2 regions of the Clostridium algidicarnis genome follow, and region 2 is predicted to be linked to the other one. Evidence: a T-box and tRNA genes for the amino acid it is inferred to sense, from the RefSeq annotation. Region 2 holds a T-box; the other holds one or more tRNA genes.
The links. A T-box is a leader RNA that pairs with one kind of tRNA and senses whether it is charged. The one in region 2 lies ahead of trpS (tryptophan--tRNA ligase), so its partner is inferred to be a tRNA-Trp.

Region 1: it has a tRNA-Trp gene. The T-box ahead of trpS (tryptophan--tRNA ligase) is inferred to sense a tRNA for this amino acid. The anticodon was not compared.

The regions. Positions count from the first base shown of each region.
Region 1 is NZ_JNLN01000001.1:2,166,173-2,176,411, reverse strand. Features, by position in the region: gene BV55_RS0110350 (S8 family serine peptidase) at 1-4,022, opposite strand, end outside; gene BV55_RS0110345 (polysaccharide deacetylase family protein) at 4,163-4,960, opposite strand; gene BV55_RS0110340 (Y-family DNA polymerase) at 5,140-6,297, opposite strand; tRNA gene BV55_RS0110335 (tRNA-Trp) at 6,488-6,563, shown strand; gene BV55_RS0110330 (hypothetical protein) at 6,696-6,914, opposite strand; partial or broken gene BV55_RS15375 (IS3 family transposase) at 7,156-8,309, shown strand; gene BV55_RS0110315 (CBS domain-containing protein) at 8,398-9,018, opposite strand; gene BV55_RS0110310 (metal ABC transporter substrate-binding protein) at 9,108-10,058, opposite strand.
Region 2 is NZ_JNLN01000001.1:1,818,455-1,828,693, reverse strand. Features, by position in the region: gene BV55_RS0108735 (zinc-ribbon domain-containing protein) at 145-300, shown strand; gene BV55_RS0108730 (ECF transporter S component) at 394-951, opposite strand; T-box leader at 1,160-1,394, shown strand; gene trpS (tryptophan--tRNA ligase) at 1,527-2,525, shown strand; gene BV55_RS0108720 (double-cubane-cluster-containing anaerobic reductase) at 2,670-3,821, opposite strand; gene BV55_RS0108715 (peptide chain release factor 3) at 4,102-5,700, shown strand; gene BV55_RS0108710 (desulfoferrodoxin) at 5,769-6,143, opposite strand; gene BV55_RS0108705 (hypothetical protein) at 6,346-6,540, shown strand; gene BV55_RS0108700 (glycoside hydrolase family 94 protein) at 6,659-10,239, opposite strand, start outside.

The sequences.
Region 1 (10,239 bases), 350 kb from region 2:
ACACCTTTAACATCTATAACTGGTGCTGTCTTGTCTATAGAAAACTTAATTATAGATTCAACTTCATTTCCTGAATTATCAATAGCTCTCACTATTAATTCATAGTTTCCTTCTTCTGATATTTCTTCATTATTATATTCTTTTCCATTTAGTGTTGATTTTATAGTTCCTTCTTTATTCATTTTTATTTCTGGCTTAATATTTTCATTATAAATCTTTCCATTTTCTACACCTTCTATAGTTACTATAGGCTTTTCTTTATCTATATTAACTTTATATTTAAGAATAGTAGTATGTCCAGATAAGTCCACAGCCTTTAATGTCATTATATCTCCATTTTCCACTTCAACCTTTTTATTAAACTCGTAAGCTGTATATTCATGACCATAGTTAACTTCAGCTTGTACCTGTTTTTCAATTTCTCCGTTAATATAAAACTTATATCCCATCCCACTATCTGAAACTATTCCTTTTAATATAAGTTCTTCTGAATTAATAAATATATTCCCCTTACCATCACTAAAAGGTGATGTTAAATTAATTATTGGATCTTCTGAATCAAAGTATATTTTTGTTGCATAATTGTTTGCTGGTACTGCTGATCCGTCCTCTTGCTTAACCTTAGCTATGTTTCCATCTATTCCTTGTGCATAAACGTGTATATAATTTATTCCTTGTTTAAGTTCCTTGCTATCTTTTAAGAAATTAAATGTTAAGTCTTTATTTACTTCTACATCTTTATCATCAATTTTAAAGGATTTAATTGGATATGATACTTTTCCACTTATTTCTAGCATACCCTCTTTATTCAATGATTTTTCTGATGCATCCATACTTCCCGCTGCAAAGTCTTTATTGTTAAATTCTATTATAGATTCTTCTATCTTCTCTACAACTGCGTTAACAGATGCTAGATTGTAAGCCTTGTCCATAACTACTATAGATACTTGTTTATCTTTAACTTCCTTAGCCTTAAGTTTTACAGAATACAGTTCTTTACCTTCATCAATTATCTTAGCATCTTTTTTAATATCATCACCTATAAATATAGCACTATTTAAAATACCTGCTAAGTTATCTTTTGCATTCCATTTAATTACTAAGTCTTCTCCCTCTATTTCAGATGATATAACTTTAATTTCCGGTGCTGTTATATCCACTTTAATTGGTACTTCAAACTTTTGTGGCTCTTTATTATCTAAATCTACATAGGACTTTATTGATAATTTATATATGCCTTCTTTAACAGCCTCGTTCTCACCTTTAGATTTATTGTACACCATTCCATTCCAAGATAAATCATTTCTAAGTGATGGTGATTTCCCTGAATTATTAGAGTTATTATAAACTTGTTTCCTTACATCATCCATCTCACCTGCTTTTACTACTACATTTCCATTTTCATCTTCAATTTCACTTACAACTTTCTTTGCATTTCTAAGGAAATATAAATATGGTATAACCTCTTCACAGTAATTATCTCCATTAGGGGATATTGCAAAGTCTTCTGGATTATCACCTAATATATTCACTTTATCACCTTTATATGTGGCCATAAGAGCTGTTAGAGAAGCGTCATCTATTTGAGCCATCAAACTATCTGATTCTTCCCAATCTCCGTAATTTATTATTCTCTCCTTAGCCCAATCTCCATAGTATCCCATGTAAGGTACAACCAGTGAAGGTTGATCTGAATCAGTTGATTTTAATTGCAAATATCCTTCTAAAAATCTTTCTGTACTTAGATTATCACCTATATTTATAGTTACATTAACCTTTTCAGTACCTTTTGCTTTAACTGTAACCTCTTTTTTATCAAAGGTTATATCTGCATCATCTTTTGAAAGGATTATATCTCTAGCCATTTCTCCTGAAGCATCCTTATCTTCTTGAGATAAAACTCCCCCTATCTTATCTAAAGAATAAGTAACATCTTTATCACCATGATTATTTAAATCAATAGTGAAACTAATATTTTTACCTTGTATCTCTTTTAATGCTACAGATCCAACCCCATTATAAGTAGCAGTAACTTTATTTTTTATAGCATCTGATATTTGAATTAATCCCGCTCCTTGTCTTCTTGGTGAAAAAGGAACTCCACCCTTATCATTTTTAACTACTGAAGTGTTCATTGCAACATTTTTTGCATAATCTACTAGTTCTCTTCCTTTAAGATCTTTATCGTATTCTTTTATGGATTCTAATATTAATGCCATACCTCCTGATACATGTGGTGCTGACATTGATGTACCACTCATAGTTTCGTATCTATTATTATTAACTGTAGAGAATATATTTCCACCTGGTCCAGCAATTTGAGGTTTAAAATCTAAGTTAGGAGCTGTACCCCAAGATGTGCTATCATCATAGTCTCCTGAATTAGGATTTTCTCCACTTATTGTATCTCCTGTGAATTTAAATTTAACATCTTCTTTATTTTTCAATCTTTTAGTTGCTTCTGCTCCTGCTTTATTTCCAACAAATATGGCAGGTATAGTTATACTTCCTTCAGTAGCCATATTAATTAAAGCCTCTCCACCCGCACTAGTATTAAACATTACGACTCCACATGCTCCTGCCTTTTGAGCATTAATTATCTTTTCTGTAAAGGCTAAATCTCCTCTTTCTATCAGTGCAACTTTATCTTTTAATTCTTTGCCTACAAAGTCTTCAGGTTTTCCAACTCCACAACTTACAAGACTTAATTCTTTATTATCTTCAAATTTAAAAGTATGTTCACTATATGCAGTCTTTAAAAATTCTTTTCCATTTGAATCTAAAAATGATGTAGCATAAGATGTAACATTTTGATTTTGAAAGTTTGCAACCATTAATGCATCTTTTGCTAAAGCTGGTGCCCCAACTGTAGATATATCCTTCATATTTTTATCTCTATATGGTGCTGTAGAGTAGCTAGAGTTTCCAGCTGAAACAACTACCATTACGCCTTTTTCTGTAGCATTTTTTATGGCTCTTTGCTCTGCATCATCATCATCTTGGAATCCAGATACAGACCCTAAACTCATGTTAATTACATCAGCGCCTAATGTGGCTGAGTCTTCTATAGCTGCAACTATATCATCACTAAATGCATATTTACCTCCAGGCCCATTAGAAAAAGCTTTCATAGCAAGTAATTGTGTCTCAGGTGCAACTCCTTGAACTGCTTGTCCAAGTTTTATCTCTTCTTCATTACCATCTGCACCTACAATTCCTGCCACATGCATACCATGACCGCCATCTTCTCTTGTATCTATTACATCATCATTTTTATCTGCGTAATTATATCCAAACGGTATCTTATCACTGAAATACGTATCAGTCCCTTTTTCAGCCTTTAATATATTATTATTTTTTATTTCTTCTGCCTTATCTTTATTTAACTTTAATTTAGAACTATCTTTTGGATTCTTTAAATCTTTGTGCTCGTAATCAATGCCTGTATCAATTATAGATACTAGCATTCCTTCTCCTTTGATGTTATATTTCGTCCATGCATCAAAAGCCTGTGTTAAACCTTTAGCATAATTTATTTGTGGTTCATAACGGTTGGCTTCTTTTACACTCTTTACTCCATCTAATTCTTTTAAATCTTCTATTTCTTTACGTTTAACATTCATACTAAATCCATTAACAAGGTTTCCATAACTATGTCTTATTTCTGCTCCCTCAAGCTTTTCTGCTTCATCTTTAGTTTCTTTTTGAGCCTCTTTTACTTCATTAATAATCTCCGTTGATGCGGCAATACCTTGTGGCATTCTCTCAGCTGCAGGTTTTTCATCTAGTTCTACTATAATTCTTATAACTTCCTCCGGATCTTCTTCATGTAATTCTATCTTCCTTTTATCCTCAGATAAAAGTTCTTTTAGTTGACTTTGCATACTTGCAATCTGTTCCGTACTCAAAGCCATATTTTCTTGAGTCTGTGCCCCTACTTTGCTAGAACTACTAAAGACTAGGGATAATGAAAATGCAATAGTTAAAAACTTTGACATACTCTTTCTAAATTCTTTTTTCACTAAATCGTCCCCCTCCTATAAAATAAATTTTATAATAACTATAAAAAAATATAGTTTTTATCATTATTAGCTCTACAATAAACTTAAAATTCTAATTAAATTAATATTAATTTGTTTAAAGTTGTATTTACTCTTTTAAATTAAAGTCCTATAAATTTAAAGTTCTCTTCCTTTAAATACCTAATTATCTCAGGTAACGCCTCTACAGTTGTTTCTTTGGAGGATGAGTCATGCAAAAGTATTATTACCTTATCTTTATTTGAAACAGTCTCCTTGATTTTTTGAAGCTGGGCTTCTACTGGTACATTGTTATATTCAGAATCACCATTTAGGGCGTTCCAATCTATATATTTAATATTCATATTCTTTAATATATCTTTATATGCATCTTTGTAATCTTCAAAGGATCCCCCTGGAAATCTAAAAAAGTCGCTTTTATAATCTTCTCCTAAGATATCCTTTAAAACTCTCTCTGTACTTTCTACTTCATTTGTAAAGTTCTCTTTTGATGAATAAACTATATTAAAATCATGAGTATAAGAATGATTGCCGATTGAATGTTTTTTTAATCTTATATCTTTAATTATTTCTTTATTACTTTTTGCTCTTTCCCCTGTTATAAAGAATGTAGCATTAATATGATTTTCTTCTAATATATCTAAAATCTTAGGTGTTATATTGCTACTTGGACCATCATCAAAAGTTAAATATGCGATTTTGTCATTTTCTAAAATTATATCCTTTTCATCCTTTGGTTCTTCTTCATAGGCTTCATCCATAAATTTAGCTTCTTTGGATTTAACATTATTATATTCTGATACTACACTATTCTTTTGATCTATCTTTCTTGATCTATAAGAAAATAAATAACTGCCTAATATAGTACTTATGATGTATATTGAAATTAAAAATATAACATACCTCAAATTATGTTTCATATCATTACCTCTTAACAGTGATATCTACAACCCAATACTTACACTTCCATATTGATGTTCAATTCTGAATCTTCAATATTTCTTTAAATTATATCATTATAATTGCTACCTTTGAATATGTTTCGTTTTGCAAATATCTGTATATTTTTTAAAATATATTTATATAATTCTATATATGTCTATACTTTTCCATACTTTTCTCTTATATTATCTAAAACTTTATCTATACTCTCTTTATCCATCATTTTTTTATCATCTTTTAATGAAAGTAAGCTAAGTTGTTCTATATAAGTATCTGTCAAATTACTTAAATTTATACCTAAAAGTCTAATTGGTTCCCCTTTCCAACACTTGTCGAAAAGTTCTGTTGCTATCTTATATATTATTTTTGTTGAATTGGTTGGATTTAATATCTTTTTTTGATGAGAATAGCTTTTGAATTCATTGGTTTTTATATTTATACCTATGGAATAACAATATTTATTATTTTTCCTTAATCTATATGAAACCTTATCCGATAACTCTAAAATTACCCTATGAGCCTTTTCTCTATGCAATAAGTCTGTAGCTAATGTAGTTTCATTACTAATATTTTTAATATCTTCTTCATCATATTCTACTTTGCTAAAATCTATTCCATTTGCATAGTTCCATATAAGTTCTCCCATACTCTTTAATTTATCCTTAATTAAGGCTTTATCACTAGTAGCTAGCTCCCCTATGGTATATATGTACATTAAATTCAAGGTCTTTTTTGCACTTTTACCTACCATAAATAATTCTTCTACAGGAAGATGCCATAACTTCATTTCTATTTCTTCTTTAAATATTGTATTAACCTTATCAGGCTTCTTTAGTTCAGATGCCATCTTTGCTAATAATTTATTTGTAGCTACACCAATACTTACTGTAAAATTAAATTTTTCTTTTATTTTCTTTCTTATTATTTCAGCTAACTTTAAAGCATCCTCCCTTTTATTAAGGCCCATGTCTAAAAAGCATTCATCTATAGAATACTTTTGGATATAAGGAGTATAATTATGTAAAAATTCAAACATATCCTTACTATATTTTTCATAAATTTTAAAGTTGGGAGGAATTACAATTAAATCATTGCACTTTTTTCTAGCCGAATATAAACTTTCACCGGTGATTATTCCGTAATATTTTGCTTTATCTGACTTAGCTAAAACGACTCCTCTTCTACTGTTTTCATCTCCTCCTATTACAGATGGTACAAGCCTTATATCTAATTTTTCTCCATTTTTAAGTCTATCTGCTGCGCTCCAAGATAAATAAGCTGAATTAACATCTATATGAAATATTATCTTTTCCATATCACAACTCCTATATTTATATTAATATTTTTTATTATGATTATATCATTAAAGCTTTTGATATTTAAGAACCTTTGTTTCTTTTGTAATTTCCTGTAGCTAATTAATACTTAATGAAATTAATTAATGTATCCTATAAAAAAACTATTGCATTATCTTTTAATATACGGTATAATTCTAATTGTTGCTTAGGGGTATAGCTCAATTGGTAGAGTAGCGGTCTCCAAAACCGTTGGTCGTAGGTTCGAGCCCTACTACCCCTGCCAGAATAAAAAGCTTATGAACATAAATGTTCATAAGCTTTTTTTATTATTTATTTAGATTAACATTTTTATACCTTTTATTAATATTAATCTATAGTTATGAATACATTACAATTAATTTATATTCTAAGGTAACTAAAAGAAGAATCCAAACCCACACCCACAAAAGAGTAGTAGCAATATAATCCAACTATCAAAATCATCATTACAATTATTTTGACAATTACATTTGTGACATCTATGATTACATCCACTGCCTTTTATTGATATATTTTGATTTATTATTAAGTTTTCTATAAACCGTATTCCTTCAGGATCATTGCAAAGTTGCCTTATTATCTCTTCATTCTTCATACATATATTCTCCCTTTATATATTTCAAGGAATATATAATAATTATGAATCAAATAAATGCACTTATTTATAATTATTATTACTCCTTAAGTACAATTAATGTTTCATATTATATATTATGAATGAAGGTTTCATTTGTTGACAAATTAATCGTTTTATACACAATTAAAAAGCCACCAGAATATTGAGCCGACCCCTAAAAGTTAGACCTAAAAATCTAGCAATTGGAGGTCGGTTTTTTATGGCAAAATATGATTATGAATTCAAGAAAAGAATTGTAAATTCATACATGAATGGTGAAGGGGGAAAAAACTTTTTAGCAAATAAGTATGGTGTAAAATCTTCTCGAGATGTTATGAAATGGATAAATGCTTTTAAATCGTTTGGTGATGAAGGCTTAATGCGTTCTAGAAAAAATAAAACATATACCTTCGAATTCAAATTTCATGTGGTAGAATTATATTTATCAACAGAGGTCTCTTATCAGGAGTTGGCTCTATCAGTTGGCATAAACAATCCACCATTAATTAATAAGTGGGTAAACGATTTTAGAATTGCTGGTCCTGATGCTTTACGACCCAAAAGAAAGGGGCGCCGTTCCAACAAAAACGCTTTGATAGAGAAAATCCAAATGAAGATCTTGAGCAAAGAATCCTTGAAATTAGAAAAGAAAACAAAGATTTTGGTTATCGTCGGATTTATGGAGAATTAAGAAAACAGGGACTCATTGTAAATAAAAAACGTGTTCAAAGAGTTGTTCAAAAGCTTGGGCTACAAGTTTCTTCGTTTACCAGAAAAAGCCGTAAATACAGTTCTTATAAAGGCAAGATGGGCAAGGTTGCTCCGAATAGAATTCACAGGAGATTTGATACTCATATTCAACACCAAAAGATTACAACAGACACCTCTGAATTTAAGTATTATGATATAGATGACAAAGGAAGAATGATCATCAAGAAGCTCTATCTGGATCCATTTATGGATATGTACAATAGAGAAATAATTAGCTATGCTATTTCACAACGACCATCTGCTGAGAATATAATGAATGCTTTAAATGAAGCCATAAAAATTACAAGCGATTGTAAATACAGGCGCACATTTCATTCAGATCAAGGATGGGCTTACCAAATGAAGGCTTATAGTTATAATCTGAATGAAAATAAAATATTCCAAAGTATGTCCCGGAAAGGAAACTGCCATGATAATTCAGTAATGGAAAACTTCTTTGGAATTATGAAACAAGAAATGTATTATGGTGTGGTTTATTATAGCTATGAGGAACTGAAAGAGACAATAGACAAATACATAAAGTATTATAACGAGAAACGAATTAAAGAGAAACTAGGATGGATGAGTCCTGTAGAATACAGACTTAGCCACTTAGCTGCATAAAATTATTGCATAGCAGTTAAAAACTACTACGCAATAAAGTCTAACTTAATGGGGTCACATCATATACTGATGGCTTTTTAATTTATAGTTAGATTATTTTGAAGCCTAAGTCTTTTACCTTTTCTTCTATAAGTTCAAAATTGTCAGTTCTCATTCTCACAACAATTTCCATAACATCTATAACGCTTTTTGGATCTACAACTACAAAGCTTATTATATCTGCATTATTTTCTGCAAGTACATTTGAAAGTTTTGAAATTTGTCCTGGAACATCATAAGCCATAACAGCTAATCTTTGTCCTTTATTTAACCCAAACAATAATGTAAACTGTTCAAATACTGCATGATGGGTTAATATACCCTCGAAATCTCCTTTATCGTTTATAACAGCAACAAAGGATATATTCATTATTTCTAAAAAGTATACTGCTTTTTCCATCTCCTCAACAGGTGATATTGTTGGTATATCTTTTCTCATAACCACTTCTACATTAAAATCTGACAAAAAGCATTGTTTATCTTCGCATTTTTCATAATAAAATTCATAAATCCTATCCTTGGATATTGCTCCATAAAACTTGTCGCCTTCTACTACTGGTAAAGATAAAAACTTATTTTCACTCATAATTTCAAGAGCCTGACCAATTGTAATTTTAGGACTCACTGTAATTAATTTTTCTTTAGACAACATTATGTTTTTTACTAACATTTCCCCATCTCCTTTTAAGTCAATTATCATAAAATTTAAGAATTAGTAATATATAGTTATTATACATTAAAACATTCTATAAATTCAAACTATTTCTTCAAATCATTTATATCTAAAGTATATTCCTTAACATCTTTGATATTTTTAGCGTCTTTAATGATTTTCATATTATCTTTTATTACATTTAGATAATCTTTATCTCCATTGTATTTTTCCATATAAATTATTTGAGAATTATTATCTTTCATTGTAGATTGAATATCTTCATTTGATGAATCACTTTTTTCTAAAATAATTATAGCCTTTTGATCTTTTAGTATACTATCCGAAATATTTTTATCAAACCTTTTTAATCGAACATTAGTTAAATTAAAGGAATTTAATCCATAATCAAATTCATCGCTACTTACAATTATTGAATAAGTATTTAGTTTACCGATTGCTTCTTTCATTTCTTCTTCCACTATAGAAATTTCTTTTAATTTCTTTTCATAATTCTTTTCATAAAATTGTCTATTAACAGGATCCTTTTCTTCTATGGAATTTTTTATATTAGATAATGCTATTTTATATTCCTCTATACCTAGCAAATAATAAGGATTTTCTTTTATTTCTTTATCACCATATTTTCTAGGATTATCAAGTAAATTTAGTTTTACCCCTCTTGAAACATTTACTGTTGATAATTTATCTTTTTTTAGTTTAGCTGTGAATACATCAATCCAAGGTTCTAAATTAGCTCCATTATAAAAAAACAAATCTTTTTTTTCTATATTATTTATTGAGTCTTCGGTATAATTATATTCCAATATGTCTTGTTCAGTTTTAAACATATATTCAACATTATGTTTATCACCGGTTATATCTTTTACAATATAATAAAGAGGCTTGCTTGTAACAACAATATTTAAATACTTTTCACTACTTTCTTTTTCTCCAACAATTGCTGAACTTTTGACTATTCCAAATCTATAAGTAGCAGCAAAGATTACTATTACTATTACATTAATAGTAACTATTCCATATATGAATTTTTTCATCAATTTTTCACCTCAAAAGATATAGTATTTTAAAAATATATAAACAAACTTATATATTTCTTTGTTAGTGTTGTGATTTAAATAATTTTTTATACACACTAATTATACGTTAACTTATTAAATAAAGATACAAAAATCATTTTATCTTCTCATACAATGTGGTAATATATATTTCATATGT
Region 2 (10,239 bases):
TATTATAACTATATGTTATAATATCATTATGAGCTTGGCTCTATATATTATATGGGTCCAATTTAATGAGGTAATTTCCCTTCCTTTGATCAAGGGAAGAAGTTATCTATAAATTAACCCTTTGATCACAAGGAGGTTTGTAAAATGGAAGATAAAAATATTGTATGTAAAGATTGTGGAAAAGAATTTGTTTTTACAGCTGGAGAGCAAGAATTCTTTAAAGAAAAAGGATTTGAAAATGATCCTGTAAGATGCCCTGATTGTAGACGAGCAAGAAAAGCTGAAAGAAACAATAGATAAGAGAATATAAACTTTATTTTCTCATGAGTTCTAGGACTAATTTATTTATAAATTAGTCCATTTTTTTATATTTAACTTGTCCTATTTTCCCTTTTATACTATTCTATGAGTTTCTACTACCTTTATTAAAGGTAATGCAATTATTATACCTACAAATACCTGTAGTATATTCCCTGGTATATCATAAGAAGATACTATAAGCGCCTTCATAAATGTTATGCCCTCGCCTAAAAACAGCATCTTTATTAAGGCTCCTGATATAAAATATGCACCTATCATAAATATCCCAGATACTAAAAATGCAAAGGCATATTTTAATGTGGATTTATTCTCCCCCCTTTCAATTATCCATCCTGCTATAAGTACCATTGAACCTTTAATAATAAATGTAAAAGGTGCCCAATAAGTATACCCATGAAGTATATCAAACAAAAACATTCCTAATGCTGAGGATACAGCACCTTTCTTCTTACCTAATAAGATAACTGATATAAATATAATACTATCTCCTATATGAATAACTCCATTATAAGATGGTATTGTTATAAGAGAGGTTCCTAAAAGTACAATTGATGACATAAGCGCCATGTAAATTAAATCCCTTATTTTACTTTGTGTCTTTGCTATTTTGTTATCTCTTTTCTTTTCCATCACCATTCCCCCTAAAATAATATTGTAAATATAATTACCTTTCCTATATATATACTATTCCCTAATTACCACTAATTCAAATATATGTAACACATTTATTGTTTCAAGTTCTATTAATATAAATATGTTTATTGTATATTGACATAATTATTAAATAGTACTATTATAGACTCAATACAATTAACAATGTATATTAAAATCCCAATAATTTAAAACTTTAAAGAGAAGTAAGTAAGTTTAAAAACAGATTTTAAGAGAGTTATGGATGGTGGAATCATAATAGTCATGTTTAAACCCAATGGGTCTCTTTTGTGCTTAAATGAATTTTAGTACTTTAAGCCGTGCATCTTACGTTAAAAGGATAAAGATATGATAGTATCTTTAAAAGATGAGGATTATTTCCTCAAATTAGGTGGTACCGCGGTTATACAAGCGCCCTATGATTTTTTCATAGGGTGTTTTTTATATCCAGGTATATAAATACTAAAAGTTAGCTATTCTATATTTAGATACATTATAGGTATTCTAGAGTACCTATATATAATAATCTATAAAACTTAAAGGAAGTGTAACTTATGGAAGATACAAAAAAAATTATATTCAGCGGAATAAAACCCTCTGGAGATTTAACACTTGGTAATTACTTGGGAGCTATAAAAAACTGGGTAAAACTTCAAGATCAGTATGACTGCTATTTTTGCGTTGCAGATTTACATGCAATAACTGTAAGGCAAGAACCTAAGGATCTTAGACGAAGAACTTTAGAAATCTTATCTATATATATATCTTCAGGCATAGATCCAGAAAAAAATACTCTTTTTATCCAATCTCATGTCCCTGCTCACTCTGAAGCTTCATGGCTACTAACTTGTTCTAGTTACATGGGTGAACTTGGACGTATGACTCAATTTAAAGATAAATCTCAAAAGTATGGTGAGTCTATAAGTGCTGGTCTTTTTAATTATCCAATTCTTATGGCAGCAGATATACTTTTATATAATGCAGATTTAGTTCCAGTAGGTATAGATCAAAAACAACACTTAGAACTTGCAAGAGATATAGGCGAAAGATTTAATAATTTATATAGTCCTACTTTCACTATCCCTGATGGATATATACCTACATCTGCAGCCAAAATAATGGACCTTCAGGATTCCTCTAAAAAGATGTCTAAATCTGAAGATAATCCTAATGGATATATTTTAATAATGGATCCACCTGAAGTTATTAAGAAAAAAATAAGTAGAACTGTAACAGATAGTATTGGAATAGTTAACTACTCTGATGATCAACCTGGCATTAAAAACTTAATAAATATATTAAGTTCTATAAAAGGTATTTTACCTAAAGACATCGTTAAAAACTATGAAGGTCTTGGCTATTCCGACTTAAAAAAAGATGTTGCCGAAGCTATAATTTGCGAGCTTTTACCTATTCAAACTAAAATAAATGAATTAATGAGTAATAAAACTTACCTAGAAGAGATATATAAAAAAGGTGCAGAAAAAGCTAACTATGTAGCTAATAAAACCTTAAGAAAAATGCAAAAGAAAATAGGTTTAATTCCTAGGTAATATTGTTAACTTAAATAAGGTACGAAAACTAAATATAAGCCCATTAAATGTCTAATAATTTTATATTAGATTTTTAATGGGCCACTTCTTTTATCTCATAAACTTTTTAAAATTAAATTTATACGATCTTTGCAAAAGAAATATTTACAACATTTCTATAAATGCTGAAATTCTAGTTTTTACTTGTCCTATATCCGAAGATGAGTAGCTTGTTTCTAATGCCATATAAGGAATTTCTTTATCTTTTGTTACAAACTCTCTTATCTTTTTAGTCTCTACAGCGTAGGTATGACAGGCTTGGAGTACAACCTCTATAACCCCTTCTACTTTATACTCATCTATTAGTTCATTTAATAAGCTTATTCTATTATTATTAGGTGACATAACTGAGCAACCTATATTTATATACTTTTCTGTAAGTGCATCTATAGGATCAATACTTTCATCTACCAATCTACTTTTTTCCTTAACCCCAGAACAATTTTCATAGCATACTACAACTGCATTATTATTCTCTTCTATAGATTTTATAATCTTGTCTGCTACCCCTCCAATAGGACATCCTGTTATAAGTATTCTTTTAGCATTTTTACTTATTTTTCTTTGTCCATTTTCATAACTATGTTTTATATCTTCTATCATCTCTTTGAGACTTATATTTTGTTTATGCTTGTCCAAATTAAAGGATGATCCTTCTAATACTTTATGAATTTCATACCCACTGATTGGAGGCGGACATAGCTTTTGAAGATCATAAAACTCCTGTAATAATAGTCTTTCTTTATTCCTTGCTTTTATAGATTCTTTTATATCTTCTTTTGTGATAATAACATCAAAGTCATTTTCAAGTTTCTCTTTTAAATATAATATTTCATTTTTCCAAAGATTAAAAGAGTCTTTTCTCTCTAGATTTTGTGGTAACTGCATTACATGAACATTTTTTATTTCTCCTAAATATTCATACATCTTTTTCTTGCCATCACAAGTAGTTTCACCTACTATTAGATCTGCAAAATATGTGTAAGGGCAAGTTTTTGTAATTGCAAATCCATAGCTAGATTTAATAAGAGGGCATAAATTTTGTGGTAAATCTATCTCAGCATCTGATATAGGCTCATCACTCATTCCACATAGTGATACTGGAATTGCTCCTGCTGCAAATATAATTTCTACAGGAGTAAAGGTACAAAAGGTACCAACTATTTTTTTGCCTTCATCCTTTAATTCCTTAACTTTTATGAATCCATTTCTTCTCGCTTCACTAAACTCCTCGAATCCCTTAGGGTAATCTTCCATTTCCTTTATCTCCTTTTAATTTATATTTAACTTTTAATTTATATTAACATATAAAATAATCAAATCCTTATAGTACTTTTCTATACTATTTAACCACTCTATAGCTTATATTTATAATGCCATTTAAAACCTTTAAATACTTTTGTATATATTTTCTCATATCTAACATTTACTATTATTGAAAATTTCTTTTTTAACTGTTATAATTACTGTGTTTAGAATTAAAACCCTAACCTTAAATGGTCTAGGGTATAATCCTTAAAAACATAAGGAGGATTTTATAGTGAATCTTAAAGAAGAAATAGAAAAAAGACGAACCTTTGCCATAATCTCTCACCCAGATGCTGGTAAGACTACACTTACAGAAAAACTACTATTATATGGTGGAGCCATAAGACTTGCTGGTTCCGTTAAGGCTAGAAAGGCATCAAAGCATGCAACTTCAGATTGGATGGAGATAGAAAAACAAAGGGGTATTTCAGTAACTTCATCTGTAATGCAATTTAATTATGATGGATACTGTATAAATATATTAGATACACCTGGTCACCAAGACTTTAGTGAAGATACTTATAGAACTTTGATGGCCGCTGATAGTGCAGTAATGGTAATTGATGGTGCAAAAGGTGTTGAAGAACAAACAAGAAAGCTCTTCAATGTTTGTTCCTTAAGGAATATTCCAATATTTACTTTCATAAACAAAATGGATAGAGAAACTAGAGATCCTTTTGAACTTTTAGAGGAACTTGAAAACGAACTTGGGATAAAATCTTATCCTATGAATTGGCCTATAGGTTCCGGTCATGATTTTAAAGGCGTTTATGAAAGAGGCACTAATACTATACAAGTCTTTAATGGCAACAAAAGCCATGGTCAAACTAGAGTGGAATCAGTAAAAGAAAGTATAGATGATGATGTATTTAATGACCTTTTAGGTAAAAACCTTCACGATAAATTAATAGAAGACATCGAGCTTTTGGATATTGCCGGAGATGAATTCGATATAGAGAAGGTAAAAAAAGGAGAGTTATCCCCTGTTTTCTTTGGTAGTGCTATTACAAACTTTGGTATTGAACCATTTATTAAAAACTTTTTAGAGTTAACTTCTCCACCTTTATCAAGAAATTCAAATATAGGCGAAATAGATTCCTTTTCAGAGGACTTTTCAGCTTTTATATTTAAGATTCAAGCAAATATGAATCCTGCTCACAGAGATAGAGTTGCCTTTATGAGAATATGCTCTGGCCAGTTTAAAAAGGGCATGGAAATATTTCATATGCAAGGTAACAATAAAATAAAATTATCTCAGCCTCAACAATTTTTAGCTCAAGATAGAGAAGTTGTTGAAGAGGCGTTTTCAGGAGATATAATAGGTGTATTTGACCCAGGTATATTTAGTATAGGCGATACTCTTTGTAAAGCAGATAAAAAATTTAAATTTGAGGGAATACCTACCTTTGCGCCTGAATTCTTTGCAAGAATAAGACCTGTAGATTCAATGAAGAGAAAGCAATTTGTAAAAGGTATAACTCAAATAGCTCAAGAAGGTGCTATTCAAGTATTTAAAGAACTTTTTATAGGAATGGAAGAAATAATTGTAGGTGTAGTTGGTGTTCTACAATTTGAAGTTCTAGAATATAGACTTAACCATGAATATAATGTTGAAATAAAAATGGATAGACTAGCTTATAGATTTGTTAGATGGATAGAAAATAAAGATTTAGATATGGATAGCCTTAACTTAACAAGTGATACCAAAAGGGTAGTGGATTTAAAAGATAGACAAATTCTTATATTCCAAAATGATTGGGGTATAAATTGGGCTTTAGATCATAATAAAGGCCTTATATTATCAGATGTAGGTAAGGCTGACAATTAATCTTTTTCTAAAGTAAATAAAACCCCCTCAAAATATAATTTTGAGGGGGTTTTTATTTATTATTTAATTTAAGCTCTCCATAGTCCATGAAGATTACAATATTCTCTTACAGATACTATTTCTCCACATATAGTGAAAGTTGCTTCTGGCTTTTCACCTGGTTTTAAGTGTTTTCTATATACCTTGTTTTCTGTTATGATCTCTATCCACTCTATGTAGTGTTTATCCTCCATTGGGTGCTCTACAGATCCAACTTTAACAGTTACAACATCTTCATCTTTTTCAACTACAGGTACATGCTTTTCTTTTGCTGCATCTACAGTGTTTTCTTCCATAAGCTTCATAGGTTCTCCACAACATACTAATTCACCTGCTGATGCATGAACCATTTCCACAATATTTCCACATACATTACATTTATAAATTTGATGTAATTTTGTCATTTAAATTACCTCCTTAATTATTTAATAACTGCTTGTACACTTAATTATACATCATATTTAACATTAATAAAGTACTACTAGGTTAAATTTTAAAATATTCATATAATTTTTACATCAGATACCTTCTTTATTTAAAACTTCCATTTTCTTTGTATTATTATTTTAGAAATATTCCACATACTAAGTATAGAGGTGATAGATTATGAGTAAAAAATCTAAAGTTCCCTATCTTCCATTGGAAAGGGGTTATTTAGAACAATCTTCTAAAGATTTAAAATCCTGTTCTAAAGAAAATAAAGAAAGTTGTTCTAAACTTCCTGATCCCGTTGAAGATCCTATTGTTTGTAACAATATAGCTTGGATGGAATTCGACTATACCTCGAGAGATCAGCCATAAATAGAGCACCATAAGAGTATTAGATCAGATAGTCATTTCACAAAAAAAGGTTATCGTAGTTACGATAACCTTTTTTAATTGGATTTATCTAATATTTTTATTATTTTTATTAGATATCTTATATATATACCACTATATTTTGCTCTCCTTCTTTAAAGTTTATGAATCCATCTTTAGATATCACCCCATCTATTAACACCCTTTTCTCTTCATCTCTTTTTACAATTATATTGTAAATCCCTTTGTCTTTTTTATATGTTATTTTATATTCATTCCACTCTATAGGCACACAGGGTTTAATAATAAGCCCTCTTCCTTTTATTATTTTTAATCCTAGTATATCTTCTACTGCTGTTTTATACATCCATCCAGAAGCTCCTGTATACCAGCTCCACCCGCCTCTGCCTTCATAAGGCTCTAGGGAGTATATATCTGCTGTCATAACATAGGGTTCTGTCTTATACCTTTCAATATCCGTTATGGATAATGTGTGATTTATAGGGTTTATCATATTAAATAACTGTAAAGCTTCACTATTATAATTTAATTTACACATAGCTAGTATAACCCAAACTGCTGCATGGGTATATTGGCCTCCATTTTCTCTAACTCCTGGTATGTAACCTTTGATGTATCCTGGTTCTAAGCTTGATTTGTTAAAAGGTGGAGATAGCAATACTATCATACCTTTATCTTTTTTTATAAGGTTTTTTTCTACGGAATTCATAGCTTTCTTTGCTCTTTTTATATCTGCTGCACCTGAAATAACAGACCAACTTTGTGATATAGAGTCTATGGTACACTCACTATTTTCTATGGATCCAAGAGGAGTACCGTCATCAAAATAAGCCCTTCTATACCAAGCACCATCCCAGGCATTCTTTTCTAAATTTTCTCTAATAAACTTTTTAGTTTCAGAATATTTCCTCTTAGTATCTTCATCTTTTTTTATATTACATATTTCAATAAATTCTTCTAATATATAATATAAAAACCAACCAAGCCAAACACTTTCTCCTGTACCCTTGTTGCCTACAGTGCTAAATCCATCATTCCAATCGCCGCTACCTATTAAGGGTATATTGTGTGGTCCAAAGTTTAGTCCCTTATCTATAGCCTTTAAACAGTGTTCATATATGCTTCCCTGCTTATCACAGTTCATAACTACATTATATCTTTCATCTTCTCCTTCTTTTAAAGGCTCATCTTTTAAGTAAGGTACATTTTCATCTAAAATGGATAGATCCCCAGTATGATTAATATAATCTGCTGTTACAAAGGGTAGCCAAAGTAAGTCATCACTAAACCTTGTACGTATCCCACTATTAATGACTGGATGCCACCAATGTTGTACATCCCCTTCAATATATTGCCTTCCAGCACTTCGAAGGATCTGATCTCTTGTAATATTTTCATCTACAAGTCCTATAGCCATAGAATCTTGGAGCTGATCTCTAAATCCATAAGCTCCTCCTGATTGATAAAAGGCAGTTCTTGCCCAATATCTACAACATAAAGTTTGATACATAAGCCACCCATTTAACATTATATCCATACTCTTATCTGGAGTTTCCACCTTAATCTTTCCTAAAACTTCTTCCCAGTATAATTTAGTTTCATCTAGTTTTTTTTCAACTTCTTTTGTATCTGACATATCTAATAATATATTCTTTATAGAATCTATATCTTCTAGCTGACCTAATGCTATAACTATAGTCTTTTCTTCTAGCGGATTTAACTTAATCTTACTACACTGACTTAAACAAGGATCAAATCCTGCACCTGCAGTATTTGAAAGATTCTCCTTTTTCATAGCTAAAGGGTACTCTATGGCTCCGCCTTTACCAATAAACTCTCTTCTATTTCCAGTAAAACTTATATCTTCTCCACCTACAATCTTTAAAAAGGTCTTTAACCCTCCAAAATGCTCACTATAAGGATTCCTTGCCCAAATAAAATCTTCTTCTATCTTGGTATATACATACTGGCTACTTTTTTCTATAGATTCCCCTAACACCATTCTAGAGTAATAAAAACTAGATATATTCTTTATTTTGTTGCTAGTGTTTTTTAATGTTACAACAATATATTTTATTGGATTATCTTTGTCAACAAAAACTGTATAACTACCATCTACATCATATGCACTATGTGTAAACTTGCTATATCCAAAACCATGTTCGATTATATATTCACCTGAATCTCTTACAGGTCCTGGAGTTATGCTCCAAAAATTTCCCTCATCATTGTCTCTTAAGAAAAAAGCCTCTCCTGCTGGATCTATTATACTATCATTACTCCAAGGTGTAATTTTATTTTCTCTACTGTTTTTATTCCAAGTATGTGCAGATCCGCTTTCTGAAATAAAGCATCCGAATTCCCTATTAGATAATATATTTATCCAAGGCGCTGGGGTATTATTATAGGATTTTAGACATATTATATAACTATTTCTTTTAGGGTGAAATCCTCCAATACCATTAAAAAATAATAACTCAGATGTATCAAAAAAAATTTTTCTTCGTGTATGCTCTTTTGACCCTACGTCATAAGATTTACTTATTTCTAAGCTAAACTCTGTAGCAAAACTATCCTTTATCCACTTTAAGTTTTTAATTCCTTCAATTTCTCTATTCCAAGACTTATTATAATCATCCTTAGAATCGCTATTAGCATTTGCTATTACTTTATTATTATTATAATTATAGTTTCTAATAAAACTTACTGCATTACTTTTTGGTTTAAACTCAATATTATCAATTAATTGCGGAGATTTATCTTCTATTTTATTTTCTATCCGCTCTTTAATATTATTATTGAAGTTACCCCGTTCTCCATAAAAGACAAATCTTGCAATACCTAATATAAGATTTATATCTTCTTTTTCCATACTGTGCTTACCTTTAACAAATATTCCAGCTGGTTTTTCTTCTTTATTACTAAGTCCAAGCTTTCCTATAATCTGTTTTATTTCCTTTTGCAATGGTTCATCATAGGATGAATCTTCTTCATTAAGTATTATGCAGTCAAACTTTATAGCTTTTTTGTTTAAGTATTTGTAAGCCATAAAAACCTGTGTTACTAACTCTAAATCCTGGTTTTTAGAAGCCTTCACTAAGACTATAGGATAGTCCCCAGATATACCATAACTCCAGAGATTTTTCTGACTTCTTTTTATACCTTTTAGATATTCTTCTCTTTCCCTTTTTGAATCATTTAGAAATATTATCTTAGATGCAAGGATTTGATATAAGTTTGCTTGATTTGATGTTATTCCAAGCTGCTGAAGTTCAGTTTTGACCTCATTATTAGCTATATTAAAAGCTCTATCAATATCTTTTATAGTTTCATATCTATTTACTATATCTAAAATATCCTCTTTATCATCACTTACAGAAGTTATAAAGGCTATTTGTGCACTCTGACCCTTTTTAATTTTAAATACTCTTCTTAAACTTATTATGGGATCTAGCACATATCCTACTGTGTTTTTTAAAGGTACTTCGCTTTCCATTGTATAAGGATTAGAAAGATTTCTATTCCTTCCTATAAAATTTAATCTATTTGTTTCATATTGTAATGCTCCTACTGTATCACCTTTTGAAATAATCTTATTTGCCAAGTATTTTCTTTTTTCACCCTTACTTCGAGGCCTTCTACTTGCTAAAATGCATTGATCTTCTTCTATATATTCAGTAT